DNA from 3 places in the Micromonospora cathayae genome. Region 2 is predicted to be linked to each of the others. Evidence: riboswitches for the same ligand, from Rfam matches in the RefSeq annotation. Region 2 holds a riboswitch; each other region holds the start of a gene.
The links. Region 2 has a riboswitch for cyclic di-AMP ahead of PVK37_RS30075 (coiled-coil domain-containing protein). Riboswitches for the same ligand answer to the same signal wherever they lie in the genome.
Positions count from the first base shown of each region.

Region 1: linked by a shared signal. The riboswitch ahead of PVK37_RS08895 (coiled-coil domain-containing protein) and the one ahead of PVK37_RS30075 (coiled-coil domain-containing protein) in region 2 are both predicted to bind cyclic di-AMP.
Region 3: linked by a shared signal. The riboswitch ahead of PVK37_RS16035 (C39 family peptidase) and the one ahead of PVK37_RS30075 (coiled-coil domain-containing protein) in region 2 are both predicted to bind cyclic di-AMP.

Region 1 is NZ_CP118615.1:1,899,032-1,909,032, forward strand. It holds gene PVK37_RS08880 (lipocalin family protein) at 1-278, shown strand, start outside; gene PVK37_RS08885 (helix-turn-helix transcriptional regulator) at 310-660, opposite strand; gene PVK37_RS08890 (carbonic anhydrase) at 831-1,511, shown strand; gene PVK37_RS08895 (coiled-coil domain-containing protein) at 1,700-2,719, opposite strand; cyclic di-AMP (ydaO/yuaA leader) riboswitch at 2,724-2,854, opposite strand; gene PVK37_RS08900 (YibE/F family protein) at 3,021-4,337, opposite strand; gene PVK37_RS08905 (hypothetical protein) at 4,462-5,151, opposite strand; gene PVK37_RS08910 (helix-turn-helix domain-containing protein) at 5,328-6,125, shown strand; gene PVK37_RS08915 (DUF397 domain-containing protein) at 6,116-6,307, shown strand; gene PVK37_RS08920 (hypothetical protein) at 6,367-7,071, shown strand; gene PVK37_RS08925 (hypothetical protein) at 7,521-8,030, opposite strand; gene PVK37_RS08930 (metal-sensitive transcriptional regulator) at 8,123-8,419, opposite strand; gene PVK37_RS08935 (heavy-metal-associated domain-containing protein) at 8,508-8,717, shown strand; gene PVK37_RS08940 (hypothetical protein) at 8,714-9,682, shown strand; partial or broken gene PVK37_RS08945 (heavy metal translocating P-type ATPase) at 9,695-10,001, shown strand, end outside.
Region 2 is NZ_CP118615.1:6,832,217-6,842,217, forward strand. It holds gene PVK37_RS30060 (alpha/beta fold hydrolase) at 1-727, shown strand, start outside; gene PVK37_RS30065 (HelD family protein) at 999-3,116, shown strand; gene PVK37_RS30070 (cation diffusion facilitator family transporter) at 3,284-4,204, shown strand; cyclic di-AMP (ydaO/yuaA leader) riboswitch at 4,358-4,491, shown strand; gene PVK37_RS30075 (coiled-coil domain-containing protein) at 4,496-5,587, shown strand; gene surE (5'/3'-nucleotidase SurE) at 5,813-6,772, shown strand; gene PVK37_RS30085 (STAS domain-containing protein) at 6,847-7,218, opposite strand; gene PVK37_RS30090 (hypothetical protein) at 7,605-7,748, shown strand; gene PVK37_RS30095 (hypothetical protein) at 7,940-8,347, shown strand; gene PVK37_RS30100 (maleylpyruvate isomerase N-terminal domain-containing protein) at 8,505-9,140, opposite strand; gene PVK37_RS30105 (cellulose binding domain-containing protein) at 9,234-10,001, opposite strand, start outside.
Region 3 is NZ_CP118615.1:3,462,845-3,472,845, reverse strand. It holds gene PVK37_RS16050 (bifunctional cytidylyltransferase/SDR family oxidoreductase) at 1-848, shown strand, start outside; gene PVK37_RS16045 (CDP-glycerol glycerophosphotransferase family protein) at 882-2,573, shown strand; gene PVK37_RS16040 (hypothetical protein) at 2,691-3,035, opposite strand; gene PVK37_RS16035 (C39 family peptidase) at 3,196-4,044, opposite strand; cyclic di-AMP (ydaO/yuaA leader) riboswitch at 4,270-4,412, opposite strand; gene PVK37_RS16030 (hypothetical protein) at 4,734-5,546, opposite strand; gene PVK37_RS16025 (hypothetical protein) at 5,694-6,167, opposite strand; gene PVK37_RS16020 (acyltransferase family protein) at 6,178-7,518, opposite strand; gene PVK37_RS16015 (alpha-ketoglutarate-dependent dioxygenase AlkB) at 7,714-8,322, shown strand; gene PVK37_RS16010 (uracil-xanthine permease family protein) at 8,453-9,784, shown strand; partial or broken gene PVK37_RS31705 (DNA gyrase subunit A) at 9,908-10,001, opposite strand, start outside.

The DNA of each region.
Region 1 (10,001 bases), 2.3 Mb from region 2:
CCGACTCGGTGCTGACCGTCTCGTTCCTCAAGCTGGCCGGTCAGTGGCGGTACTTCGGCGGCCCCAACTACGTGATCATCGGGCTGGACCCGGAGTACCGCTGGGCGGTGGTCGGCGACCCGGACCGTAGCAGTGGCTTCGTGCTCTCCCGGGAGCCGGTGCTGACCGCCGGGCAGACGGCGGCGGCGAAGGCGGTGCTGACCGCCAACGGCTACGACCTGTGCGACTTCCGGACCACCCGGCAGGACGGGGGCGCGCCGGCCGGCCCGTTCTGCTGACCGCTGCCGGCCCGGGGCCGGCCGCTGGTCGTCACGAGGGGGACGGCTCGGCGGTCGGCTCGGGGTCGACCGGGTCGGTGAAGAGGGCCAGCAGGGCACCCACGCTCTGGTACGCCTCGGCGGGGTGGCGGAACCGTCCGGCCGGGTTCACCGTGTACTCGTTGCGTCGGCCGACCCGGGTCCGCTGGAGGTAACCCTCGGCTTCCAGGTCGGCGACGATCGCCTGGGCGGCCCGCTCGGTGACCCCCACCTCGTCGGCGACGTCGCGCAGCCGGGCGGTCGGGTTGCGGGCGATGGCGAGCAGTACGTGCGCGTGGTTGGTGAGGAAGGTCCAGTGTCGCTGGCTCCCGTTCTCACTGCGTGTCGTCGCCATGACCGTCATGCTATGACCATGCCTTCGTGTTCCGGTCTCGCACCCTGGACGGATGTCAACACCTGAAACGCAGATCACGTATCTCTTGACGTAGTTTGCGCTGCGTGTGACCGTGGTGGCAAGCCGTGTCCATCCCCGCCGGGGAGCGCGGACCGGCCCGGTGAAGGGGTGGGAAAGCAATGACCGTTCCCGGATCGCAACGGCCTCCGGCGACTCCGGCGCAGGCCCTGGCCGAGTTGCAGGCCGGCAACCGGCGCTTCGTCACCGGTGACACCAGGCACCCCAACCAGGACGCCGACCACCGGGCCGCCGTCGCCGACGGCCAGCACCCGTTCGCGGTGATCCTCGGCTGCTCGGACTCCCGCCTCGCCGCCGAGATCATCTTCGACCGGGGTCTCGGTGACCTCTTCGTGGTGCGTACCGCCGGGCACACCGTCGGGGCCGAGGTGCTCGGCAGCGTCGAGTACGCGGTGGCCGTCCTGGGGACCCCGCTGGTGGTCGTCCTCGGGCACGACTCGTGCGGGGCGGTGCAGGCCGCCCGGGAGGCGGACGGCACCGGTACGGCACCCTCCGGTCACCTCGGCGCGATCGTCGGCGCGGTGGTGCCCAGCCTGCGCCGGGCCGCCCGGCAGGGCGTCGACGACATCGAGGGGATCGTCGACATCCACATCTCCCACACGGTCGACGTGCTGCTGGAACGGTCGGTGACCCTGGCCCGAGCGGTCGAGCTCGGGCAGTGCGCGGTGGTCGGCATGTCGTACCGGCTCGCCGCCGGTGAGGTCCAGGTGGTCGCCCCCCTGCCGGCCGACGACCGGTACACCCTCGCCGCCGGGCCGCTCGCCCCGGCCGAACCCCGCTGACGTACCCGCCGAACCGCGCCCGGACCGCCGCCGACGTACCCGCCGGACCTCGCCCGGACCGCCGTCGGGACCCCGCCTGGCTCCCGGCCGGGGTTCCCGCCGGAACCCTGCCGACGACGGACCGCCCGACAACCGCGACAGCCCCCCTCCGTACCCGGAGAGGGGCTGTCGGCGTCGGTGCGGGTGGCTCAGAGCAGCGACACGTGCACGTGGTCGGTGTGGTCGGACGGACCGCTGTACGAACTCCAGCCGGTCGCCGGGAACCAGATCAGCTTGTTCCAGATCACGTAGTAGACGCCCAGCCGGTCGGCGTTACGGACCAGGAACGCGCTCAGGTTGTTGCCGTACTTCCGCTCGTCCATCGTGTCCCACGAGCTGAAGCCCTTGTTCTGGAGCGACCAGTCGCAGGCCCGGCCCTTCGGGTGCTCGTACGGCCCGCCGGGTCGGTAGCACCCCACGAACCGGTCGAACCCGGCCCGCTTGACCTCCTTGTACATGTGGAGGGTGCGGGGGGTGATGCAGCCGCCGGTGGTCGGGTCGTCCTCGGTGCAGCTCATCGGCTGCCACTCGCCGCTGGAGGACCGTCCCGGGCCCATCCGGGCCACCGGGGAGGTGGCGTCCACGAAACCACCGGTCACCCGGAGGCCGCCGACCAGGGCGAGCGACTTCTCCGCCTCGCTCTTGCGCTTGCGCAGGATGTCGTTCTGCTTCTGCTGCTCGAGGATCTCGGCGTCGAGCGCCTTCTTGGCGCGTACCGTCTGCTCCCGGGCAGTGGTGACCGCGGCGATCCGCTTGGCGTTGATCCGGTTCATCTCGTCGAGCGCGCTGACCCGTCGGACGAACGAGTCGGGGGAGTTGGTGTCGAGCAGCAGGGCCGCCGCGCCGATCCGGCCGGTCCGGTAGGACTGGGCGGCGATCGTGGCCACCTGCGGGGTGAGCGCCTTCAGTTCGCTCTCGGCGCGCTGCACCTCGAGGGCCAGCGTCAACTGCCGCTTCTTCGACTCCTCCAGCTTGACCTTCGCCTGCGCGTAGCTGCGGTTCGCCGCCTCGATCACGTCGTTGAGCATCTTGGGCTGCCCGCCCTCGTGCCCGGAGGGGGACGAGGGGTTCGAGGGGGCCGCGCTGGCCGGTGCCGGACCGGCGGCCACGGCGCACACGGCGAGTACGGCGACAACGGGTTTCAGCCACCGGCGTAGGGGTGCCGTCACAGTGTTCCCTTCCGTCGACCGCCGACCGGGTTAGCTGACGGGTTCGGGGCGGAAGTGGCCCCTACCGCTGGCGCGGATGCACCCCACGAACCTGGTTCCCCGGCTCGCCCACAGGCGATTGGGCGGTGGCCCCGCTGGCGCCGCTGCGCGCCTTCGGCGGTGACCGGCAGCGAGGTTACCCGACGGCGGCCGTTGGTTTCTACGTCCGTATCCCGACCAAAAGCGTTATTTGGTAATCCCTTTCCGTCACTCGTGACACATTTATCAAGATCACGGGGGGTGGTGGTCACGCTGAGGAGTGTCACCATGTCGTATCCGTGCTCCTTTGCCGGGTCGGCCAGGCGGCGGGGGTGTCGGCGGGTTCGGTGGTGCCGCGCGGGGTACTCAGGGCGGCCAATGCGTCGTCCCGGTCGCCGGTGGGCCGGGGCGGACGGGTGGTCGTCGGGCGGCCCCGACCGGCGGTGGTGACCAGCGCGGCCAGGCCGGTGGTGATCGGTACGGCGGCGATCAGGCCGAGCGTCGCGACGATGCTGCGGACGATCTCCTGGGCCAGGAACTCGCTGGTCACGATCTCGCTGACGCCCCGGGTGTCGGCTGTGATCAGCAGCAACAGCGGCAGCGACGCGCCCGCGTAGGCGAGCACGATCGTGTTGACCGTCGAGGCGATGTGCGCCCGGCCGACCCGGGTGGCCGCCCGGTAGAGCTGGAGCCGGGTCAGGTTCGGATTGGCGTGCGCCAGCTCGGTGACCGTGGCCGCCTGGGTGACCGTCACGTCGTCCAGGACGCCCAGCGAACCGATGATGATGCCGGCCAGCAGCAGCCCGTGCAGGTCCACGTCGGCCTGGAACATCGACAGCGTGGTGGCGTCCTCCGAGCCGTGTCCCGTCAAATGTGTGAACGCGGTCGCCAACACGCCGAGAATTCCGGTGAGCACCAGACTCGCCAGGGTGCCCAGCACCGCCACCGAGGTCTGCGCGCTGATCCCGTGGGTGAGATACAACACCACGAACATGATCAGGGCCGCGCCGGTGATCGCCACCGGCAGCGGGGACTGGCCGGCGCCGATCCCGGGCAGCACGAAGAGCAGCAGGATGCCGAAACTGACCACCAGCCCACCGAGCGCGGCCAGCCCACGCCACCGGCCGAACGCCACGATGGCGACCGCGAAGACCAGGGCCAGCCAGACCAGCGGCTTCCCGCGCTGGTGCGCGGCGATGCTGTAGTTGCTCACCGTCGGGTCGGTCGGGTCGGTCAGCACGACCAGTACCACCTTGTCGCCGACGTCGACCTTTGGCGCACCCGGACCGGCCGGGATCGGCGTCTCCACCTGCCGCCCGGCGTCCGGCCCGGTGTCCACCGACACGGTGGCGGTGCCGCACGGCCCCTCGCCCCCGTCCGGATCCTCCGGCGTCGGCGGGCACGTCTCGGTCACCAACCGGCTGACCGTGCCGTGGTAGCGCGGCACGTCCTCGCCCCCGGGCACCTGCGCGGTGTCCCGGGGCCAGAGCACCAGCGCCGCGACCACGCTCAGCAGGAACAGCGGGACCACGGTCGCGATCAGGATGCGGCGCACCCGTGGCGGTGCCGCCGCGACCGGGCGACTGTGGTCGTGACCCATGGCTACTCCAAACGATCCTCACGTCGGTACGGGCTGACGGTCCGGCCGGTTCATTCTGCCGGGTGGCGGACCCGCCGCTCGCAGCGCATGCTGGCCGGCCAGTCATGATCCACTCCGTTTCAGGTCACGGCTGCCCGCCTCCCGCGTTCTGCTCCGCTGTACCGGGTGCCCCTCCCGGTGCCAGGGCGGCGACCGTCCCACGCAGGCTCGCAGCGCTCCGGTCGAGCTGCTCGGCGGCCCGTACCCACTGCTCGCTCACCGCCGCCACGGTCGGATCGTGCCGCCTCGCGGCGCGCAGCTGTTCCTCGGCGACCCGGATGCGGTGCGGGAACCGGTCGATCCGGTCGGCCGCCGCGCCGAGCCGGACCGCGACCACCGCGAGCGTGGTCGCCCGGTCCCCGCCGGTCCCGCGTCGCCCCGGCGTCCGGCGCAGCCACTGCACGCCCAGGCCGAGCAGCCGTTCCGCCTCGTCGGCCAGGTCCAGCGCCAGATCCGCCCCGTACCGCGCCGCGCGCACCACCGGGTCGGTCGCGCCACCGCCGAGCCGTTCCAGCAGGACCAGCGCGTTCGCCACCATCACGTACGCCTCCCGCAGCTCGTCGGTCACCCCGGACACCGCCCACGCCGCGCTGGCCGCCGGCACGCCGCCCGGCATCGGGTACGCGGGCCCGGCCGCCGGCGTGGCCGGTTCCACGGGGACCGGGGCGTGCCGGTCCGGGCACGGCCAGGGCAGGCCGCAGGAGCACCGTCGCCAACAGGTACGCCAGTCCCGGCGGTGCCGAGGGGCGAGGGGTACGGGGAGTGGTCGCTGCACAGTGGAACCTCCTCTTTCGTCGCCTATGCGGCGATCCAGCGGTAACCGACGGTGTACAGCGTGGACCCAGAAGTCTTACGATCGGAACCCTGCGCCACTGGTTGGGGACTATGAGTAGTCAGTCCAGGTGGTGCAGGGGAAGACCTGACCGAAATCGGGGAAAGCGGGGGAAGTTCATGGGAATCTCGCCATCCGAGTTCCTTATCCGCGAACTACGGCGGCGGCGTACGGCTGCTGGCTTGAGTCAGGGGGCGCTCGGTGAACGCATTCACTACTCGGACACTCATGTCAGTGCGATCGAGACGGGCAGCAAGCCGCCAAGACCCGATTATCTCAGGGCGGTAGACGAGGCGCTAGATACCGGCGGGCTGTTCATCAGCCTGTGGGAAGACCTCGTCAAAGACAGCGCCGCGCCCGTGTGGCTGCGGGAATGGATCGAGTTCGAGCGGGAGGCAAAAGCCTTCCGGTGGTTCGAACCCGGCTTCGTCCCGGGCCTGTTGCAGACAGAGGCTTACGCTCGGGCGTCGCTGGCCGGTGAGATGCTGACAACTGACGAGGTGGATCAACTGGTCGATTCCCGTATGGAGCGGCAGAGCATCCTCGGCAGGGCGCGCCCTCCACTGCTTGTCGTCGCTCTTGACGAGCTGATCGTCCGTCGTCCGGCCTACGGCGACAGGAAGCTGATGGCTCAGCAGGTGGAACACCTCGTCGGGTGCGCTGAGCTTCCCCACGTGCAGATCCACATCGTGCCGGCAGACACCGGCATGTATCCCGGGCTGGGCGGCGGTTTCATCCTGGCCGACTGCGACTCTGGGCCGGTCGCCTACTCGGACAGCCAGATATCGGCGCATATCGTTAACGGCGGCGACGTGCTTGCTAGACTCGCTGCGAGGTGGGAAGGCATTCGTGGTGAGACGCTCACCCGTCAACGATCACTCGATCTCCTCAAGGAAGCAGCGGAGCAATGGGCATGACTACGCCGGCTTGGCGCAAGGCAAGTCGTTCCACGAACAACGGTGGGGCCTGCGTCGAGGTGGCGGACAATCTCCCGGGTGTGGTTCTCGTCCGGGACACCAAGGACCGTGACGGCGGGACGTTGACCTTCAGCCCCGAATCGTGGCGGCGGTTCGTCACCCAGGTCGACGCTCGGCGGTAGGGCCGCCCGGGGTTCGACGGTGGCAGAACCGTTGCGCTCGGTCGATAGCGTTCTCCATTGTGGATCAGTTGACGATGGAGCAGCGAGCGGCCGAGCTGCTCCGGAGTGACGACGTCGACCGGGAGGATCTGCGTTTTTTCCTGTCCCGTCTGCTCCAGATCCAGGACGACCAGGGTCGCGACGTGACCAGGGCGATATCCCGTGCGGTCGTGCTCGGCGTGGTGTTCGTGGTCCTCGCCCATGGCGACCTGGTGGAGGTCGAGCTGCTGGGAATGAAGGTCCAGGATCTGTCCGACTTCCGGTACGTCATTCCGGTCGCCATGGTGCTGCTGGTGCTTCGGGCGGTCGTCGTCCTGCGCCTGTCGCTCTTCTACCGGCGGGTTCTCGGCGAGGTGGTCCGATCGCACCTGCCGGGCTGGCACGCGTCCGGTCTGGTGCCCCTGCTCACTCCGTGGAAGGGGCCGATGTCGACCCACGCCAGTCAGATCCGTCTCGATGCGGCCGAACATCCGGGCATCGACCGGCTTCATCAGGTGCTGCGGGCGGTCGATTCCTCGTCCGGCATTGTCGCGGTGGTGGCCTTTCAGGCGTACGCGTTCGTCAATCTGTTCCAGGATCCGAGGATTCCTGACGTCTCCGTCGGGGTTTCGCTCGGCCTGTCCCTGCTTCTGCTCGCCTTCGTCGGTGCCTACCTGCGGCTGGTGAGGCTGAGCGGCCTACCGGGCCCGCGACGCCGCCCGTCTGCTCTGGCCGATGACCGGTGAACTGTGCCGGCCGTCTGCTCACCTGCGGGTATGCCGCCGGGCTGGCCGACAGTGGTCACGGTGGGTGTCCGTCACGTTGGGTAGCCCTCACGCTGGACGCCTCATCGCACCACGCGCCCTTTGCTCTGCACCCCCATGCGCGCCATGGCCCTTGAGCAGGAAGCCATGCTAGATCGACGATCAAAAGCGGGGTGATCGCCGGTCATTGAACGTGCCTGGCGCGGGGAAGGGTGCAGAGCAAAGGACGCGAAGTGGCGTTCGGGCCCTCGGCCCGGCGGTCACACAAAGTGAGATAAAAGAGGTGTCGACAGAACCGCCGACATGTGTCCGCAGAAGCCGCCGGCAGGTCATCCCGCCGGCAGGTCATGCGGTTGGACGTCCGGACCCGGGGCAGGTACCTCGACTGCCGTGGGCCTGGTGGGGCGGACAGGCGCTTCCGGGCGACGGGCTCACCCGTGCGCCGCAGACGCTGCACTGGCTTCCTGGGGCCACGAACGGACTCCGTCCGGGAACTGGTAGTCCGGGTGCGGGTCCTGCTCGGGCTCCTTGGCTGCTCCGGCTGCGTTCGTCACCCGAAGGTGAATCTTGGTGCCGTCGGAGGCGGTGATCCGTAGGCCCGCCGGGGAGATGTGTACGCCGGGGTAGATGCACGGCTCCCAACTGGTGAATGCGTCGGGGCGTGCGAAGTCGAACAGTTGCACGGCGAACATCACCATGCGTTGCACACGCTGCGGGGGTGGTGGCATCTCGGCCGGCAGTGCGACGGTTGCCGCGTCCGGCTTGGCGGCGGTGACCCAGATCAGCGTCGACGAGCCCGACCGGTGGGTGACCTTTACCCCGGGTGGGGAGTTTCCGCCGGGGGCGGTGTCGGTGCCGTAACGGGTGACGTTCGGGAAATCGGGGTGGGCGCTGGCGCGCAGTAGCGCCTCGATCACGTCAAGGGCTGCGCTTATCTGCATCGCGTCTCCGATTTCCGAACGTGTTCCGGCAACTCGGGCATCGGCACAGTCTAGTCCGGCCGGGGTGGGGGGGCCGGTCAGGCGGAGAGAGGTCAGCCGCGTTTCATCAGGCGGCCGACGGCGGCCATCATCTCGGTGGCCATCTCGTCGGCGCGGCCCTCGGCGGCGCCCTCGTGCATGCAGTGCCGGGCGTGGCCGTCGAGCAGGCCGAGGGCGACCTTGTCCAGGGCGGCCTGGATGGCCGAGATCTGGGTGAGCACGTCGATGCAGTACCGGTCCTCGTCGACCATCTTCTCGATCCCCCGGACCTGGCCCTCGATGCGGCGCAGGCGGGCGAGCAACTGGTCCTTGCTGGCGGTGTAGCCCCGGATCGGCGTGGCTGAGGTCATGGCAGCGAGGATAGCTTACCCCTGGGGGGTATGCTAGCGTCCGGGATGTGGATACCCCTGCCGGGTATCCGTACCGAGAGGAGTTCCGATGGTCACCAGCACGTACCAGGTCCAGGGCATGACCTGCGGGCACTGCGTCAGCGCGGTCAGCGCCGAGGTGGGCGCGCTGGAGGGGGTCAGCGACGTCAAGGTGGACCTGCCCTCCGGTCAGGTCACCGTCACCAGCGAGGCCCCGCTGGCGACCGACGCCGTGCGCGCCGCCGTGGACGAGGCCGGATACGAGCTCGTCGGGTCATGAACACCGGCACCAAGCTGGGGGGCTTCGCCCTTGCTCTCGGGGCGGTCTTCAGCACGGCGTACGGGGCCGGTCAGCTGGCCGGCCCCGGCACCCCCACCAGCGGAAGCAGCCACGAGAGCAGCGACGGCACCAGCCACGGCGACACCGACACGAGGCCCGGAGACACCAACCACGGGAGCACCGACGACAGCGACCACGGGGACGGGGACGGGCACGGCGGGACGACCCAGGCCCCGGCCGGCGACCACCTGCCCGGTGGGCTGCTGGTCTCCGACCGGGGGTACACGTTCACCCCGGTCGACGCCCCGGCCGGCGAGTTCGCCTTCCGGATCACCGGCCCGGACGGGCACCCGGTCACCGCGTTCGACGAGGCACACGACAAGCGGATGCACCTGATCGTGGCCCGCCGGGACCTGTCCGGCTTCCGGCACGTCCACCCCGAGCTGGGCGCGGACGGCACCTGGCGGGTGGCCTCCCCGCTCGGCGCGCCGGGCAGCTGGCGGGCCTTCGCCGACTTCACGCCGACCGGCGGTGAGCCGCTCACCCTGGGCGTGGACGTCGCGGTCCCCGGCAGCTTCACGCCGCGTACGCTGCCCGCGCCGGCGGCCACCGCGACCGTGGACGGGTACACCGTCACCCTCGACGGCACCCTCGAACCCGGGGCCACCAGTGCCGTGACGCTGACCGTCAGTCGGGACGGTGTGCCGGTCACCGACCTTCAGCCGTACCTCGGCGCGTACGGGCACCTGGTGGCGCTGCGCCAGGGCGACCTGGCCTACCTGCACGTGCACCCGGACGGCGTACCCGGGGACGGCCGGACCCGGCCCGGCCCGGAGGTGGCCTTCCGGGCCGAGGTGCCGTCGGCCGGGACGTACCGCCTCTACCTGGACTTCCAGCACGGCGGCGTGGTGCGTACCGCCGAGTTCACCCTGGTGGCCGGCGCGGCCGACCACCCCCACGACTGATCGGAGGTCGTCATGTCCACCGCTGAGCCACTGAAGGTGGCCCCGAACCAGATCGAGCTGGCGATCGGCGGTATGACCTGTGCCTCCTGCGCCGCCCGGATCGAGAAGAAGCTCAACCGCCTCGACGGGGTGACCGCCACGGTCAACTACGCCACCGAGAAGGCCAGCGTCCGGTACGACGACGGGGTCACCCCGGCGGACCTGATCGCCACGGTCGAGAAGACCGGGTACACCGCCGCCCTGCCACCGCCCCCCGCCGAGCCCGACGCGGAGCGCACCGCCGAACCGGTGGACGAGCTGCGCGGGCTGCGTACCCGGC
Region 2 (10,001 bases):
CCACGGCCGGTCGAGCTGCATGGCCCTGCGTACGGCCACCCTGGCGCAGCTCGGCGACGATCTGGCGGCCGTGCTGGACGAGGTCGCGCCGACCGGTCCGGTGGTGCTGGTCGGGCACTCCATGGGCGGTATGACGATCATGGAGTACGCACACCGCCACCCCGGGCACTTCACCGCCCGTACCGCCGGTCTGGTCTTCGTGTCCACCACCGCCGAGGGGCACACCCACACCGCGTACGGGCTCTCGCCCCGGATCGCCCGGCTGATCCGCCTGGCCGAGACCACCGGGGCCGGGGTGCTGGCCCGGTGCGGCGCGTGGCGTCCCCCACGGGCCCTGCTGCGGGCGCTGCGGCCGTCGCTGCGCTGGCTGCTCTTCGGCGACCGGTGCGACCCGACGGACATCCGGCTGGTCACCTCGGCGGTGGCCCGGGCCACGCTCCGCTCGATCGGCGGCTTCCGGGCCTCGATCGGCACCCAGCACCGGCTGGACACCCTGACCGAGCTGGGCAACGTCCCGGCGGCGGCGCTGGTCGGCGACCGGGACCGGCTCACCCCGCCGCCGTGCGCGGAGTCGATCGCCGGGGCGCTGCCGACCACCGACCTGACGGTCTGCCCCGGCGCCGGGCACATGTTGATGATGGAGCGACCGGACGAGGTCAACGCCGCCCTGCTCGGCGTCGTCCGGCAGGCCCTCGACGACACCGCCGCCCTGGAACCACTGGGCTGACCGTCCCTGTCGCTGCTCGGCACCGCGTTCCTCGGCGGAGGCGAGCAGTTCCCGGCCCGCGGTGGTGGCGGTGGCCGGTCTGGGCGGGGAACGACACCGACCCGACCCGGCGGACCGACGGCGGGAATCCGACATAGTGGGCGCAACCGCGCCGACTTCGGGATGGCCCGACCGCTGGTCGAGCTGCTGCCCGTACCCTCACCCGGTCAGGCTGGCGCACGTCGGCGCCTGTCCGGCACCATTGGCCGCCGACCGTTCCAGGAGCACCTGCGTGACCGACCAGAGCACCCTCGAGCAGGAGATCGCCGTCGAGCAGCGGCATCTCGACCGGGTGTACGCCCGGCTGGCCGAGCTGCGGCGGTCGGCCGCCCGCGCGGAACGGGAGGGGTACCAGCTGGCCCGTGTGGGCACCTTCGGGGCGCTGGTCGAGCGGGACGCGATGGTCTTCCACGCCGCGCAGCGACGGCACCTGCTGGACGCCGAGCACGAGGGGCTGGTGTTCGGCCGGCTCGACCTGCGGGACCGGTCGGTGCTGCACGTGGGCCGGCTGGGCGTACGCGGGGAGAACGCCGAGACGCTGGTGGTGGACTGGCGGGCCCCGGCCGCCGCCGCGTTCTACCGGGCCACCCCGGCGCAGCCGCTGAACGTGGTCCGCCGCCGCACCATCGGGTCCTCGGCGGAGCGGGTGACCCGGATCGAGGACGACCTGCTCGACCCGGCCGCCGCCCCGCCGGAGATGCCGGTGGTCGGGGACGGCGCGCTGCTGGCCACCCTGTCCCGGGCCACCGGGCGGGGCATGCGGGACATCGTCGCCACCATCCAGCGGGAGCAGGACGAGGCGATCCGCTCCCCCGGCTCGGGGGTGACGATCGTCTCCGGCGGTCCGGGGACCGGCAAGACGGCGGTGGCCCTGCACCGGGCGGCGTACCTGCTCTACTCCGACCGCAGCCGGTACGCCGGGGGCGGCATCCTGGTGGTCGGCCCGTCGACGGTGTTCGTCGAGTACATCGCCTCGGTGCTGCCCTCGCTCGGCGAGGAGACCGCCACCCTGCGCTCGCTCGGCTCGCTCTTTCCCGGCCTGTCGGCGACCCGGACCGATCCGCCGGAGGTGGCGGCGGTGAAGGGTTCGCTGCGGATGCGTCGGGTGCTGGAGCGGGCGGCCCGGGACGCGGTGCCGGACGGCCCGGAGGAGCTGCGGCTGCTGTACCGGGGGCAGTTGCTCCGGTTGGGCCGCGACGAGTTGGACGCGATCCGGACCCGGGCGGTGCCCCGGGGCGCGCGGCGCAACGAGGTCCGCCGGGCCGGGTTCGACGGGATCTTCGCCGCGCTCTGGGCGCAGGCCCGCAAGCTGGGCATCCGGGGGCTGCCGGAGCAGCGTGCCTTCGAGGACGAGCTGGCCGAGCGGACCGAGTTCCGGGAGTTCCTCAAGGCGTGGTGGCCGCGCCTGCACCCGCGCCACGTGCTCGGCTGGCTGGCCCGGCCGGAGCGGCTGCGCCGGTACGCCGGGGGGATCCTGTCCGGCGCGGAGATCCGTACGCTGTCGGCGGCCTGGCGGACGCTGGACCGCGACGGCCTGACCATCGCCGACATCGCCCTGTTGGACGAGCTGGACGCGCTGCTCGGCCAGCCGATGAAGCCGGCCCGCCGCCGGCGTGACCCGTTCCAGTTGGCCGGCGGGGTGCGCGAGCTGAGCACGTTCGCCGACCGGCAGCGGGCGGAGCGGGCGGCGGCCCGGGAGCGGCCGGCGGACTACCGTGACTACGCGCACGTGGTGGTGGACGAGGCGCAGGACGTCTCGCCGATGCAGTGGCGGATGCTGGGCCGGCGGGGCAGGTTGGCGTCCTGGACGGTGGTCGGCGACCCGGCGCAGACGGCGTGGACCGGGGACCCGGTGGAGCTGTCCCGGGCCCGGGAGCAGGCGCTCGGCCGGCGGAAGCGGCACGAGTTCACGTTGACCACCAACTACCGCAACTCGGCGGAGATCTTCGCGGTGGCGGCGGCCGAGATCCGGACGGTGCACCCGGACCTGCCGCTGCCGACCGCGGTCCGGTCGACCGGGGTGCCCCCGGTGGAGCTGCGGGTGCCGGCGGCGGAGCTGGCCGCCCGTACCGTCGAGGCGGTCGCCGCGCTGCTGGACGAGGTGGCCGGCACGGTGGGCGTGATCACGCCGGTGCCGCGCCGGGACGAGGTGGCCGGCTGGCTGGGCGGGCTGGACTCGCCCCGGCTCCAGGTGGTGACCAGCCTCCAGGCCAAGGGCATGGAGTACGACGGGGTGGCGCTGGTCGCGCCGGGTGAGATCCGGGCCGAGTCCGGTTCGGGGGTACGCACCCTGTACGTCGCGTTGTCCCGGGCCACCCAGCGGTTGACCACCCTCGACCCGGTGGCCTGAGCGGGCTCCGCCCCGGTTCCCGGGGTGCACGGTGATCCCGCAGGGCCGCCCCCGCGCACCCGGCCGACGCACGCAGCGTGCTGCCCGCGTCGGTCGCCGCGCCCGTTACTTGCATACATAGCGATGTGAACATACATTGGATCCGGTCCGGCACGGGGACGGAGGGTGTGGGCGTGGGCGCAGGTCATGACCACCACGGCGGCATTGCGGGTGCCGCGCAACGGCACGTGGGCCGGCTCTGGGCGGCGTTCGCCCTGCTCGCCACCCTGATGGTGGTGGAGGCGGTGACCGCCCTCGCCACCGGTTCGCTCGCGCTGCTCTCCGACGCCGGGCACATGTTCACCGACGTGCTCGGCATCGGCATGGCGCTCGCCGCGATCACCGCGGCCCGGCGCGGCGGGCGGGACGCCCAGCGCACCTTCGGGCTGTACCGGCTGGAGGTGCTCGCCGCCCTGGCCAACGCGCTGCTGCTGTCCGGGGTCGCGGTCTACGTGCTGGTCGAGGCGGTCCGCCGGTTCGGTGACCCGCACGAGGTGACCACCGGGCCGATGCTGGTGGTGGCGGTGCTCGGCCTGCTGGCCAACCTGGTCGCGTTCGGGCTGCTGCGCGAGGGCGCCAAGGAGAGCATCAACCTGCGCGGGGCGTACCTGGAGGTGCTGGCCGACCTGCTCGGCTCGGTCGGCGTGATCGCCGCCGCGCTGCTCATCATGACCACCGGCTGGTGGTGGGCCGACCCGCTGGTGGCGGTGGCGATCGGCGTGTTCATCCTGCCGCGCACCTGGCGGCTGGCCCGCGCCGCGCTGCGCATCCTGGTGCAGGCCGCCCCCGAGCACCTGCAGGTGGACGCGGTCCGGGACCGGCTCAGCGCGGTGCCCGGGGTGGCCGAGGTGCACGACCTGCACCTGTGGACGCTCACCTCCGGGATGGAGGTGGCCTCCGCCCACCTGACCATGGAACCGGCGGCCGAGGTCGGCAGTGTGCTGGCCGCCGCGCGTACCGCCCTGCACGACGACTTCCACATCGAGCACGCCACGTTGCAGGTCGAACCCGGCGAGTCACCCGGGGCCTGCGGCCGGATCGAGTGGTAATTAGGGCAGTCTTAAATCTAGGCGTGTATTGTCCGCCTATGCCAGATTTGCCGTTGTCGTCTCCCGGGACGGCTGTGACGAACGCTGCGGCTGATGCGTCGGCTTCGGTAGTCTCGGACCCGGTCATCGCCGGGCGGCGCCCACCGGCGCCTGCGGTGACCGTCGCCTAATCGCCCAGCTGGGCGAGCCGGGGAACCATGTTCTTGGGGTGCATCCGCGTCCGCGCGGTAGGGATCTTCCGTCCCGAACCCGTCAGCTAACCCGGTCGGCGGCTGACGGAAGGACATGTCCATGCCAGGAGTGGCACCCGTACGACGTATCACCGGCCGGATGGCGGCGCTGATCGCCGCGACACTCGCCCTCGGTGTCGCCGCCGCACCGGCCGCCGTGGTTCCCGCCGCGGCGGCACCCCCGCTGACGGCCAGGGCCCCCGGGGACGACCCGGAGGGCGGCACCCCGGCGCTGCGCGCCCAGTTGGAGGCGGCCAGCAAAGGCTGGCTGGAAGCCAAGGACGCGCTGGCCAAGTCGGTCGCCCGACAGAAGACGATCAACACACAGCTCAGCACGATCGAGGCCGACCTGGTGGTCCGCGACCAGAAGGTCGGCGCGATCGCCGGAGTCGCGTACCGGACCGGACGGCTCGGTCCGGTCTCCGCGCTGCTCAGCGCCGACTCCCCGGAGGGCTTCCTGGACCGGGCCGCCGCACTGGACGCGGTGGCCGCCAACGAGGACCGGGAACTGCGCGGCCTGCTCGCCACCCGGGACAAGGCCAACCAGACCAAGGCGGCGCTGGCCAAGGAGATCGTCGAGCAGCGGAAACAGGTCGAGGTGATGGCCAAGCGCAAGCAGCAGGCCGAACGGGCCCTGGTCGTCGCCGCGCGGAACAACGCCGCGCCGAAGGCCAGCAGCAGCGGAAGCGGAAGCGGCAACAGGTCGTCGGGCACCGTCGCCACCGCCAAGCCGGCCCCGCGCAACTCCGACGGCTCCTGGCCGTCCGAGTCGTGCAGCGTGAACGACCCGACCCCGGCCAACGGCTGCATCACCCCACGTACGCTGCACGCGCTCAACCAGGCCAAGGCGGCCGGCTTCACCCGGTACGTCTCCTGCTACCGGTCCGGCGGGTCCGGTGAGCACCCCAAGGGGCGGGCCTGCGACTTCGCCGCGCAGAAGGGCGGCTTCGGCGGGGACGCCACCGGCGGCGACCGGACCTACGGCAACAACCTGGCCGCGTTCTTCATCAAGAACGCCGACCGGCTCGCCGTGCTGTACGTGATCTGGTACAGGCAGATCTGGCTGCCCAGCAGCGGATGGAAGTCGTACAGCGGGGCCAACGGCGACCCGTCCAGCGACCACACCAACCACGTACACCTGTCGGTCTACTGACCGCGTGCGCCCGGCCCGTCACCCCCACGCCCGGGGGTGGCGGGCCGTCGCCGTCCGGGCGTGGCCCCCCGAAAGGGGTCGCATGACCGGCCCTGGCCGGGGAACCCGCCCCGCGCGAGCGGACGAGAGGCGGGCGACCATGGACGACCCGGACGGGTACCCGCGGGCGAGGCGGCAGGTGAGCACCGGCAACCTCCCCGCCCCCGCCGGCGTGACGGCCGGACGATGACCCTGCGGGTGCTGGTCACCAACGACGACGGGGTGGCCGCCCCGGGGCTGGCCCGGCTCGCCGGGGCGGCGGTCCGCCGAGGGCTGGAGGTGGTGGTCGCCGCCCCGTTGACCGAGGCGGCCGGCACCAGCGCCGCGCTGACGGCGGTGGAACGCGAGGGGCACGTGGTGGTCCGGGACCATCCCCTCCCCGAGCTGCCCGGCGTACCCGTGTACGGGGTCGGCGGCTCACCCGGCCTGGTCACGCTGATCGCCCTGCACGGCGCGTTCGGCCCACCGCCGGCGGTGGTGCTCTCCGGCGTCAACCGGGGCGCCAACGTCGGTCGGGCCGTGCTGCACTCCGGCACGGTCGGCGCGGCCCTCACCGCAGCCGCGAACGGGTGCCGGGCGATGGCCGTCTCACTGGACGTCCCCCCGGCCAGCGTCGTCACCGCCGGCGAGGGTGGGCTGATCGGCAGCCCCACCGGCAGCGGCAGCCCGGCCGGTCACACCGCCGGCAGCGGCGGACCGGCCGGTCACACCGTCGGCGACGACGAACCGGTCGGTAGCGCCGTCGGTGACGACGGTCCGGCCGGGCCCGCCGGCATCCGGGTGCCCGAGGCCGAGTGGCACTGGTCGACCGCCGCCCGGGTGGCGCTGGACCTGCTCCCCCGGTTGACCGCCGGGCCGGTGCAGAGCGTGCTCAACGTCAACGCCCCGAACCTGCCGTACGAGCGGCTGCGCGGGGTACGCCGGGCCACCCTGGCCGACTTCGGTCAGGTTCACCTGACGGTCACCGAGGTCGGCCACGGGTACGTCCGTACCTCGCTGGTGGAGCCGGGGCCGGCCGTCCAGCCGGGCAGCGACCTGTTCTGGCTGGCCGAAGGGTACGCCTCGGCCACCGCGATCCGGGCGGTCACCGAGGCCACGGACATCGACCTGTCCGGACTCAGTGGCGAGGACTGGCGGCCCACCTGACCCTCTGGACCCGCCGACGGATCACGGCGGCAGCGCTGTCCGGCGCGAGCGGGTCACCCCGCCCGCCGCGACGGTCAGCCGCCCGGGAGCACCTCGGGCTCGGGCGTGGCGGCGGCACCGGCGAAGTACGGCTCCGGCGCGCCGAAGAGGCCGAGCAGGCCGGTCACCCAGAGCTGCCGGTGCACGAAGCGGCTCGGCTCGGTGACGGCGAGCTTCACCCCGCTCACCTCGGCGGTCTGGAAGCCGGCGACCATCGCGCTGATGCCGACGGAGTCGATGAAGGTGACCAGCCTCATGTTGAGCTCGATCCGCGTCGGGCGGCCCTTGGCCAGCACCTCGACAACGGCTTCGCGTACCTCGTACGCGGTGTCGACGTCGATCTCACCGCGCGGGGCGATCTCGATGACGCCACCGGGCAGGACGGACTTCACAATCGACAGGCTCACGCGAGCACCTCCACTCGCCCGTCTCCGGGCGCCTCATCAGTACGCGGGCCGCGACCGAGAGTATTCCTCCGACAGCCTCGGTCGCCACCCCCGGGGATGAGCAATTCGCGGACCAGGGCGCGGTAAGTCGCCTTTGTCCGGACTTTCTCCTCGCAAATGCCGAACGTCCGATCCCGGTTTCGGTGCGCTCCGCGGACCAAGGGTAGCTGGCGTCGACCGACGGGGTGTGCACCCGTCGATCCGGGCGCGCCCCGACCGGGGTGGCACAGCGGCCAGCCGGCCGTCGACCAGCGGGCTCAGCACCGTTGACCTGCGGTCCTGGCACCGTTGACCAGCGGGCCTAGCATCAGCCGGAGGACTGCTGGCGGCGACGAAAGGACCTATCGATGATCAAGAGGCTTCTCGGGCTGGCCGGCGTCGGCGCCCTGCTCGCCATGGTGCTGGCCTGCGGCTTCGGCGGCGCGGGGGACGACGACGATGACGATGACGACGACTTCGCCCGTGGTACCGCCGTGGTGACCCTGCGCTGATTTCGGGCCGTCCGGCCCAGAGGTTCCACCCCGCCCGGTGACGGTGCCGGCCCGATCGGCCGGTGATCGACGTCACCGGGCGGGTTTGCGTCCCCATCCGGTTGGGCACCTGGTGGGGACGGGCGGACCGCAGCCCCCGACCTGACACCGTGGTCCGATGTGGCCGCCGGTACCCGAGGGAGGTAACCAGGATGTTCGGATCCACACTGCTGGAACGCCGGAGCAGGCCCGAGCGGATCGCCGACCAGGCGTGGCGGCACCTGACATCCGCGGTCGACTCCGCCGGCACCAGCGTCCGCGACACCGCCCGGACCGCCCGCCACAGCGGCCTCACCTTGGCCGACGAGGCCGGTGACCTGGTCGGCTCGGCCGCCGAGGAGGCCCGCCGCCGAGCGGTACGCGCCTTCGACGCGCTCGCCGGACGCCGGCCCGCGCTGCCCTGGACGCTGCTCGTCGGGGCCGCCCTGGCCGGCGCGGCGATCGGCTGGGCGGCCGGAACGGCGGCCCGGGCCGTGGGCAGCCGGGGCGATCGGAACGTGGACGACATCGAGTTCGTCGACGTCGACAAGCCCAGCTCGCCGGCCGGCCTGGACGGCTGAGCCCGCCTCCCCCACCGAAGACGTCGAGCCCCCGGTCAACGGTGACCGGGGGCTCGAACGATTCCGGAGGCCGGCCCGTCCAGGGGCCGGCAGCCGGCAGGACCATCCCGCAGGCCGACAGCCGGCAGGACCTTCCGCCGGGCCGGCGGCTTGCCGGTCAGAAGGCGGTGATGTCGGCCGGGGCCCGCTCGGACCGGGACAACGCCCGCAGCACCGCCGGCTGCCCGTGCCGACGGGCCGACAGCCGGGCCAGCAGGGTGAACACCGGATCGATCACCTCGGCCGGCAACTCGGGGGTGTCCAGGCCGACGCTGACCGCCAGGTCGTCGGAGTGCACGGCGATCTCCAGCAGCCGGGTGACCAGGAAGTCGTCCAGGGTCAGCGACCAGCCCCCGGGCACCACCACCAACCGGTCGACCGGTGCCTCGGCCAGCACCCCGGCCACCTTCTCCAGCGTCTCCCCGGCCCGGGACAGCAGCGCGGCCGGGCCGGGCCCGGCCAGCTCGCCACCGATCCGGCGGACGACCACGCTGACCTCGTCGTCCAGCCCGGCGTCCAACCACGGCACCCGACCGAAGTGCTCCGCCAGACCGACCGGCGCGCCCGCCGGGACCGGCTGGTCGAGCATCGTCGGTACCCGGAGGATCTGGGCGGCCAGGTGACCGGCCAGCCCGCCCACCCGGAACTCGGCGAGCGCGCTCGGCTCGGCCCACCGCCGCGCCACGGCCGGCTCGCCGAGCAGGGCCAGCGCCGAGCGCGCCGCGGTGAGGTACGCCGTCCTGGTCTCGTTCATGCCCGCTCCTCCACCCGATGGAGATCACATCCTATCGATCCCCTCCGGTGCCCCCGGCCCCGCCGGTCGAGGCGGGGCCGGGGGCAGGCGGACTCAGCGGGAGTAGGAACAGGTGGGAGTGGGAGTGCCGGTGGCGCCGGGCACGCTCGCCAGGAAGCCGAAGGTGGTGCTCTGGCCGGTGGCGAGGAAGCCGTTGTAGTCGGCGTTGCGCACGGTCACGGCGCTCCCGGTCTGGGTGAGCTTGCCGCCCCAGATCTGGGTAAGCTTCTCACCGTTCGCGTACGTCCAGGTCACCGTCCAGCCGGTGATCGGAATGTCCTCGTAGTTACGTACGGTCACCTCGCCCTGGAACCCACCGGACCAGGAGCCGACCACCGTGTACGTGGCCCGGCAGCCGAGGATCGGGCCGGGGGTGGTGGGCGGCGGCGGACCGGTCGGGGTCGACGTCGGGGTCGGCGTGGGCGCGGTGGGGGTCGGGGTCGGGGTGGTGGGCGTCGGGGTGGGCGTGGTCGGGCTCGGCGTCGGGGTGGTCGGCGTGGGGGTCGGGTTGCCGCCCAGCCGGTCGGCGACCAGGATGCCCCGGCCGTTGGTGCCCAGGTACACCCGGCCGTAGACGCGCGGGTCACCGGTGATCGCGTCACCCGCGTTGCCGTACTGGTGCTGGTCGTCGTTGATCCGGACCCAGCTCGCGCCGACGTTGTCGGACCGGTGCACGCCGGGCTGGCCGCCGACCGTGCCGAACAGGTACAACGCCGGGTACGTCTGCCCGGGGGCGGCCTTGCCGAAGCCGACGCTGCCGGCGGCGCTCACCCCGGCCAGCTTGGTGAAGCTCGCCCCGGAGTCGGTGGAGCGCCACAGCCC
Region 3 (10,001 bases), 3.4 Mb from region 2:
TGATCGACGGCGCGGACGAGAACATCAAGGTCACCCACCCGGTCGACGTGCACCTGGTCGACAAGCTGTTCCAGCTCGCCGCCGCCCGCGTCCCCCGGCTGGTCGACGAGGCCCGCTACACCGAGGAACTCACCGGCCGGACCATGGTCGTCTTCGGCGGCAGCTACGGCATCGGGCACGAGCTGACCGAGCTGGCCCGCCGGCACGGCGCACAGGTCTTCCCGGTCAGCCGCTCCACCACCGGCACCCACGTGGAACGCGACGCCGACGTGCGGGCCGCGCTGACCGCCGCGTACGAGGCCACCGGCCGGATCGACCACGTGGTGGTGACCGCCGGCATCCTGGAGAAGGGCGCGCTGGCCGAGATGGACGAGGCCACCATCGACCGGCTGCTCCAGGTCAACTTCGTCGGGCCGGTGACCGTGGCCCGGTACGCGCTGCCGTACCTGCAACAGACCAAGGGTCAGCTGCTGCTCTACACCTCCAGCTCGTACACCCGGGGGCGGGCCCGGTACGCGCTCTACTCGGCGACCAAGGCCGCGCTGGTCAACCTCACCCAGGCGCTCGCCGACGAGTGGGCCGAGTTCGGCGTCCGGGTCAACTGCGTCAACCCGGAACGCACCGCCACCCCGATGCGTACCCGGGCGTTCGGCGCGGAACCCGAACACACCCTGCTCGCGGCGGAGACGGTGGCCCGCGCCTCGCTGGACGTGCTCCTCTCCGACCTCACCGGCCAGGTGATCGACGTCCGCCGGTCCGGCGGTCAGGCGGTCCCGGCGACGGCCGACGAACCGGTGCTGCCGACCCAGCCCGGCCCGGACCGTGCCGGTCTGCCGGCCACCAACTGAACCCACCCGCACCAGTCAGGAGACGTCGGCGACATGCGTGGCACCCTGGTCCGGAAACTGCTCGCCCGGGGCCTCACCGTGGGCCTGGCGGTGCTGGCGTTCCTCGTCCTGCTGCTGACCGGCGCGACCGTGCCGGGGCTGCTGCTGGCGGTCGCCGCCCTGGCCGCCGGGGCGTGGGAGCGCCGGGTCCGCCCGGACGCGGACCTCGCCGCCGAGTCCGTGCTGGTCGCGGCGGGCGTCCTGATCGGGTACACCCGCCGCCTGGACGCCGGCTTCGACCCGGCGCTGGCCGCCGCCGGACTGGTGCTGCTGGCCCTGGTGCTGCTGGACGGGCCGCTGCGCGTCGCCGGCGGGCTGGAGATCCGGACCGCCAACCTGCCGGTCCGCACCGGGCTGACCACCGCACACGTCGGCACCGCCATCCCGGTGCTGCTCGGCGCGGTCGCGCTCGGTGCGCTGCTGGCCCTGCCCAGCTGGTACGCCCTGCTGGTCAGCCTGCTGGTCGGCGGCCTCGCCGGGCTGGTCGGGACGCGCCTGGCCGGTCGGCGGTTCCGCCCGTCGACGGCGGCCAACAGCCCGGTGGCCCGCGCGCTGCGCCGGCACCAGCCGGAGTTCCTGCTCTACTTCTCCGCCCCGCCCGGCTCCGAGTACCAGGTCACCATGTGGCTGCCCTACCTGGAGCGGATCGGCCGGCCGTTCCTGGTGCTGCTGCGCGAGCCGGAGTTCCTGGCCCCGATCGCGGCGGCCACCACCGCCCCGGTGGTGTACTGCCCGACCCTCAAGGCGATGGACGAGACGCTGGTGCCGAGCCTGAAGGTGGCGTTCTACGTCAACCACGGCGCGAAGAACGCGCACTGCATCCGGTTCACCCAGCTCACCCACATCCAGATCCACCACGGCGACAGCGACAAGGCCCCCAGCGCCAACCCGGTCACCGCCATCTTCGACCGGAACTTCGTCGCCGGTCAGGCCGCCATCGACCGGTACGCCCGCGCCGGGGTGCAGATCCCGGCGGAGAAGTTCGTCATCGTCGGCCGCCCCCAGGTGGAGGCGATCGAGGTACGTCGCCCGCCACTGACCCTGCCGGCGAACCCGACCGTCCTCTACACCCCCACCTGGACCGGGCACCACGCCGACGCCGACTACTGCTCGCTGCCGGTGGCCGCGACGCTGGTCGACCGGCTGCTGGCCCGGGGCGCGACGGTGATCCTGCGGGCCCACCCGTACACCGCGCAGAACCCGGAGTCGGCCCGGCAGCTCGCCCGGGTGGAGGAACTGCTCGCCGCGGACCGGTCCCGCACCGGACGGCAGCACGTCTGGGGGGCCGACGCCAGCCGGGCGATGAGCCTGGTCGACTGCGTCAACCGCTCCGACGCGCTGGTCTCCGACGTGTCCGGAGTGATCTCCGACTACCTCTACTCCGGCAAGCCGTACGCGGTGACCGACATGGGCGCCGACGGCGACCGGTTCACCGAGCGGTTCCCGCTGGCCCGCTCCGGTTACGTGCTGCGGCGGGACCTGGCCGACGTGGACGAGGTACTGGACCGGCTGCTCGGCACCGACCCGCTGGCCGGGGCGCGGTGGGCGATGCGGACGCACTACCTCGGTGACTTCCCGGTCGAGTCGTACGCCGAGGGGTTCCTGTCGGCGGCGCGGGCGCACCTGACGGCGTCACCCACCGTCCCGGAGCAGCCCACCGGCCCGGTCGCCGCCCCCACGCACTGACGACCACCGACCGGCCGCACCCCCGACCGGCCCTCACCCACGATGGGCCCGCGGGTCACGGTGGGCCGCGTCCGGTCGACCCGCGCCTATGGTGGGCCGCGTCCGGTGGGCCTGCTCTCAGACCACCCCGTGCAGGACCAGTCGGAACGTCACGTACAGCGCCAACGCGAGCAGGCTGACCCGGGACGCCCACCGACGTCCCGCCGGCCGGGGGGACGCGGCGAGCCAGCAGGCGACGGCCAGCACCAGCCAGACCAGGGTGTGCAGGTGGTCGACGGCCCAGCCCCGCCATCCCGGGTCCGGGCTGGGCGGAACCCCGTCACCGACGACATGGAACAGCGCCGCCAGCCCGAGGGCCAGCCCGGCGAGGGTACGCAGGATGGGGGCACGATGCCGCGACACGACCCCGCGTACCCCGGCGAAGCGTTCGCGGCCGGCGCTGTCCGGTCGGTCGGCGGGCATGGCGGGCAGTGTAGGCGGCCGACGCCAGCGCCCCCGCCCACGGCTACGACCCCGGCGGGGCGCTACCGACGGTACGACCGCAGCGGGGTGCCGCCGGGCACCGGTCGGGTGTCGGTGCCCGGCGGCCGCAGGAGCCGAGGGCGGGATCGTCGTGCGCGGATCAGGCGGAGTAGCCGCGGGTGGCGACCCAGTCCGCCACCGCGTCGATGCTCATCCAGTACGAGCTGGTGGCGGCGCTCGCCGAGTCGGCGATCTTGACGGTCCGGCCGCCGTCGCGGTAGCCGACCACGGCCACGTAGTGACCGCCGGGGAAGGAGTGCCAGCCGCCGGCGACGTCGGTGGCCGTGCCGGCGACGTTCACCACCACCGCGTACCCGCTGCCCACGGTCTCGACCACGTCGGCGCGGAGCCGGTCCGTCTGGGCCGCCGTGGCCGCCGAACCGGGGATCATGCGGGTCTGGTAGACGTCCCGCCCGACCAGGTCGTTCATCACCCGGGTGGTGTCCTCGGCGGAGTTGGTGCCGAACTCGGTGGTGTTCAGCCGCCGGGCGAGGTCGTCCTGGCTGCGGACGATCCCCCGGGCGGTCAACGCGATCCGGGTGGCCGCCGGCCCACAGTAGTAGTAGGTGCTCTGCTCCTGGTACTCGATGTCGAGCACCTTGGTGGCCGGCGGGCGGGCGGGGGTCGGGCTGGCCGACAGGTCCGGGTCCGGTGCCGTGGTGGTCCGTGGCGCGGCGGGGGACGCGGCCGGCGCGCCGGCCGACGGCGTGCTGCCGGCGGTGGACGGGCTGACCGACGGGCTGGCCGGCGCGGCCGGGAGGCGTTCCTGGGCCCGCGAGGCGGCGGCCGACCGGCTCAGTTCGGCGACGCTGGCGGCGGTGGTGTCCGGCCGGGCCGGGTCGTCGGGGCGGGCCACCAGGACACCGGCGGTGGACGCCGCCACCAGCACCGCCGCCGAGAGGGCGACCTGCCGGGAACGGCGGGACAGCAACTTGATCGGTTTCTTCACGGGGGGTCCTCCACGGTACGGGGGTGGAGAGCGGCGCACCGGCACGCGGATCAGACCGCGCGTCAGGAGTCCGGCCGGCTCAGCCGGGGACGGCGACCGCTCGGGCGACGGCTGGGTCAGCCACCTGGCGCGGACGCCGGGATCAGCGCGGGTGTCCCACGCGGGTGGCCGGTGGCAGCGCGGCACCGTGGAGGTACCGGGGGGCGGGGCGGTACGGCACGAACGACTCCATTCCTCGACCGCCTACCGGGTTAGCTGACGGATTCGGGCGGGAAAGGTCGCCCTACCGCGGGACGATGCCCACGGATTCACCCCGGACGTACAGGTGGGTCCCCGGTTCGTACTTCACGATTCGGCGGGTCGGCGCGGCCTCGCCCTCTGCGATCGACTACCGCACCAGACGGGCCGACATTACTGATTGAGCACTCCACTGCCAACCCTGCTGAGCAGCCAGAACATCATCCCGAGCCGGTCAGCGCGGCACGTTGTCGAACTGTCGTCGCTCAATGGGACGACCAGTTACCGGGGAATCGTCGGGCGAGAACCGGTCGTTTGTCGGCGGAATCGGTCCGGGCCGGGTGGCCCCAGACCGGACAACCGACCCCGAAGACCCCACCGGCCCGACGGCCGCCCGGATCATGTCACGATCCGGTCACGCGACCAGGTTCCCGGGCCACCGGGGCAGGTGTTCAGCCCACCCGGGCCGGACGCCAGCGGGTGACGGTGCGGACCGTGCCGGTCATCCGCCGCGTCGCCACCGGCACCGGACGGACCGCCGCCCGCAGGCGCTCCGCGGCCACGTACGCCTCCTCGGCCAGGCTGCGCGCCGCAGTGGCCGCCACCTCGGCGTCCTGCCAGGCCACCCGCTCCCGCTCGGCGGCCACCCGGTAGTCCGCCCGACGCAGGTCACGGACCACCCGGTGCAGCACGGCCTCCTGGACCACCGGGTGCAACCGCGGATCCCAGCCGTGCCGCCGGGCGAAGACGTCGCTGAGTTGCCGCACCGACAGGTCACCCCGCCAGTACGCCGCCATCGCGGCCCGGTGCAGGTAACGTTCCCGGGCCGCGTACTCGGCAGGGGTGTGCGGGGTGGCCAGGAGGGGCAGGGCGGCGGCACCGGCGAACCGACGGGCGGCGCTCTCCGCCTCGTCGTACGCCTGCCAGGCCGTCTCCACCTCTTCCTGAGCGGTCAGCCAGTCCGCCCGGCGACGACGCGCCGTCTGCGCCGCACCGGCCGCCGCCACGGCCACCTCCTCGGCGTACCGGCGCAGGTCCGCCAGATCCGGCCCGACCGGATCACCGGCCGCCGCCTCCGGGCCGGCGGGCCCACCGGCCGCCGCGTCCGGGCCGGCCGGAAGGGGTGAGGGTGCGGCCGGGGTGGGTTCCCGTTCGGGGCGGGCCACCAGGACGGTCAGCACGGTCAGGGCGAGCAGGAGCAGGGCGGACCAGATGGCAGCCGCCCGGGGCACATCGATCAGGAACTCGTAGAGAACGACGTCCATCGTCGGCACCTCACGGAACAGGAAGCGGGCGGGGGCCGTACCGGCATCCGGGCGCGGGGCGTCTCGGGGGACGCCGGGCACGGGGCGCGTACGGGGTGAGGTTCGTCAGGTCGTCCCGCCCCCGGGCAGGTCACCGGGGTGGACGGCTCAGCACGGTGGTGGCGCCCGCGAGCCGACGGCACCCGCCGGCGTACCGACCAGCGGCCGGACCGGGGCGACGCCGACGGTGGCTCCCCCGTCCGGCGCGGCATCGCCCGGCCCGGCGGGGAACCGGACCGGCACCGCCGTGCGGTCCGTGTCGTCCAGGGTGGTCGACCAGCCCGCCCCGGCGCTCGACGCCGGGTCGGCGGGTGCGCGGAGCGCGGTGGGGTCGAACATGCTGGGGTCGAACGCGGTGGAGTCGAACGCGGTGGAGTCGAACGCGGTGGGGCCGAACACGGTGGGGTCGAACACCACCAACCGGTCGACGGAGCCGGGAACCGGCTCGGACCAGGCCGACAGGTTGCCGGCCAGCGCGCCGCCGCTCAGCGCGAGGGCCACCGTCACGGCCAGGCTGGTGAACACCCGGGACACCCAGCGCGCCAACCACCACCGGGGGCGGTCGAACGCGACAGGGGGCACGAAAAGCAGATTACCCCGAACGTCGGGTACCCGCATCGATGCCGCGCGTGTCGGGATCCGTCCCGTTGCCGGGCCGCCGGGCGGACGGCACCGCGAGCCGCGGTACCGCCACTCCTGCCCCCGCCCCGGGGGCCGATACCGCTACCTCCGACCCGGGCCCGGATGCCGACGCCGCCGGCTCCGGCGCCGACCCGGGAGCCGGTGTGGACTGCCGGGGCCGGTCGGTGCCGCCGGCCGGCGTCGACGGCGCACCCGGTGGGGCGGACCGCTTCCGGGCGGGAGCCAGCAGACGCATCATCGGGGTCTCCACCCAGCGGTACAGCAGCCAGGCCAGCAGCAGGTTCACCAGCAGGAACCCGACCACGACCAGCAGACCCGTCCAGCCGGTGAACCCGACGCCGTGGTGGCCGGTGAGCCGCAACACGGTGATCATCACGAACACGTGCACCAGGTAGAACGCGAACGAGACCTCACCGAGCCAGACCATCGGCCGCGACCGCCACGGCGAGGGCAGGCCGCGCACGTCGGCCCGCGCCGCCGAGGTGATGATCAGGATGTACGCGACGGAGAGCAGCGCCGCCCAGAACTCCGCGCGGATCCACTCGCCGGCGACCAGCCACGTCACCACGAAGATCAGGCTGGCCAGCGGCAGACCCGGCCCGCGCCAGTGCCCGCGCCGCATCAGCTCGGCGGCGGCGACCCCCATCCAGAACTCGGTGGAGCGCACCAGCGGGAAGACCTGGGTGAACCACCAGCGGTCCTGCTCCGGCACCAGCAGCTGCCCCGGCCAGAGCGCCAGGATGACCAGCGGCACCGCGACCACCACGGCCCACAGCGCCCAGGGCCGCATCCGGCGGATCACCGGCAGCGCGAACGGCAGGCAGAGGTAGAAGAACAGCTCGCAGGAGAGCGACCAGCTCACCGTGTTGACGCTGTAGAAGTAGCCGGGGGTGGGGTTCCACGCCTGGATCAGGAAGAGGTTCTGCATCGCGGCCGAGCCGTTGAACGGGTCGGCGAACCAGAGCCCGACCAGCAGCACCAGCGCCCAGAGCACCACGTGGTTGGGATAGATCTTGGCCAGCCGCCGCCGCCAGAACCCCCACTTCGTGTCCTGCGGTCGGGCCGACCAGACCAGCACGAAACCACTGAGGATGTAGAAGAACTGCACCCCGGACAGGCCCAGGGTGAACAGTTGGTCCACCACCGCCTTGTGGCCCGGTTCGACGATGATCCGCATCGTCCCGACGTGGAAGCCGAAGACCAGCATCGCCGCGATCCACCGCAGACCGGTCAGCGAGGGCAGCCGGTGCAACGACCGGTCCACCCCGGCCGCCGGGGCCAGGCTGGTCATGACACCGCCCGCGGGTACGGCTCGCGGATCGGCATACGGTCTCTCCCGTCGGTCGGCCGGCGTACGCCGGAGGGGTGGTCGCCCGGAGCGGCACGGGTGCCGCCCGCCGGGCACCCTACCCCGACCGCCACTCGTACGGGTGTTCGACAGCGGCGTAGGATCGGCGACGTGGGAGACGTGGCGTACCAGCCGTCGATGCTGGACCTGGCCGAGGAGGGCAGCACCCTCGGGCCGCTCGCCGGCCGGGTACGCCGGCACCAGCTGAGCCACGGGGCCTGGGTCGACCACCTGCCCGGCTGGGTACGCGGCTCCGACCCGGTGCTGGTCACGCTGCTGCACGAGGTGCCGTGGCGGGCCGAGCGCCGCCGGATGTACGACGCCGACGTGGACGTGCCCCGGCTGCTCTGTTGGTACGCCGCCGGGCGGCCGCTGCCCCACCCGGTGCTGACGCAGGCCCGTGTCGCGCTCAACCGGCACTACGCCGCCGAACCGGGTGAGGAGTTCGTCACCGCCGGAATGTGCCTGTACCGCTCCGGCCGGGACAGCGTGGCCTGGCACGGGGACACGCTGGGCCGGGGCGGGCGGGTCGACACGATGGTGGCGATCGTCTCGTTCGGGTCACCGCGCCCGTTGCTGCTGCGTCCGCGCGGCGGCGGGGCCGGGCTGCGGTTCCCGCTCGGGCACGGCGACCTGGTGGTGATGGGTGGCTCCTGCCAGCGCACCTGGGAACACGCCGTGCCGAAGACCAGCCGCCCGGTCGGGCCCCGCGTCAGCGTCCAGTTCCGCCCCGCCGGCGTCGCCTGACCCCCGCCGGGCCGCCCACTCACGTCTGCGGGATGCCGCCGGGCCGTCCACCCGCGTCGGCGGCACTCTGCTAGAAACGTGCAGGGTCGTCCGCCGTCCCCGCCGGTCTCCCGACGCGAAGGGCAGCGCCATGACCCAGTCACCCACCGAGACACCGTCGCGCTGGTCGCCGTGGCGGCTACACGGCGACGGCCGCACCGTACGCCCCGGCGACGTGGTCGACCCCGGGGAGCGGCTGTCCTGGCCGCGTACGGTGGGCGTCGGCGTACAGCACGTGGTGGCGATGTTCGGGGCCACCTTCACGGTGCCGTTGATCACCGGTTTCCCGCCGGCCACCACGCTGTTCTTCTCCGGGCTGGGCACGCTGCTCTTCCTGCTGATCACCGGCAACCGGCTGCCGTCGTACCTGGGCTCGTCGTTCGCCTTCATCGCGCCGGTGCTGGCCGCGAAGGCCGGCGGCGACATCGGCCCGGCGTTGGGTGGCATCGTCGTCGCGGGGGTGGCGTTGGCGCTGGTCGGGCTGGTGGTCCAGGTGGCCGGGGCGCGCTGGATCGACGCGCTGATGCCGCCGGTGGTGACCGGCGCGATCGTCGCGCTGATCGGGCTGAACCTGGCCCCGGTGGCCTGGGACGGCAACGGCAGCGGTACGGGCGTCAAGGCCCAGCCGCTGGTCGCGGTGGTCACGCTGGCCGCGATCCTGCTCGCCACGGTGGCCTTCCGGGGTTTCCTCGGCCGACTGTCCATCCTGCTCGGCGTGGTGGTCGGCTGGTTGTTCGCCGCCGTCACCGGCGGGTTGGACCCGGCGACCCTGACCCGGCTGCGCGAGGCCGCCTGGGTGGGGCTGCCGGAGTTCCACACCCCGAGCTTCAGTCTGCGCGCGGCGATCCTGGTCATCCCGGTGATCCTGGTCCTGGTCGCGGAGAACGCCGGGCACGTCAAGGCGGTGGCCGCGATGACCGGCCGCAACCTGGACCGGAGCCTGGGTCGGGCGTTCCTCGGCGACGGCCTGGCAACCGTGCTGGCCGGGTCCGGCGGCGGCTCCGGCACCACCACGTACGCGGAGAACATCGGCGTGATGGCGGCGACCCGGGTCTACTCGACGGCCGCGTACTGGGTGGCCGGCGTGGCGGCGGTGCTGCTCGGGCTCAGCCCGAAGTTCGGCGCGCTGATCCTGACCGTGCCGGCCGGGGTGCTCGGTGGCGCGACCACCGTCCTGTACGGGCTGATCGCCGTCCTGGGCGCCCGGATCTGGATCGAGAGCCGGGTCGACTTCCACGACCCGGTCAACCTGTTCACCGCCGCCGTCGCGGTGATCATCGGCGCGGCCGACTACACCCTGACCGCCGGGGACCTGTCCTTCAACGGCATCGCCCTGGGCACCGCCGCCGCCCTGCTCACGTACCACACCCTCCGCACCATCACCCGCCTCCGCACCCCACCCCCACCCGATCCGTCGCGTTGATCATGAAGTTGTTGTCGCGCGCACGGCGTGTCGCGGACAACAACTTCATGATCAACGGGGCGGGCCCCGGGGGCGGTGGGGCCGGGGGCCCGGGGGGGGACCCGGGTGGGGGGGTGGGGGGGGTTAGGCGCGGGAGAGGTGGTGGCCTAGGAGGGTGGGGCCGAGGAGGACGGCGAAACCGGAGCCGTCGCGGCGGGGATCCTCGGCGGGCAGGTCC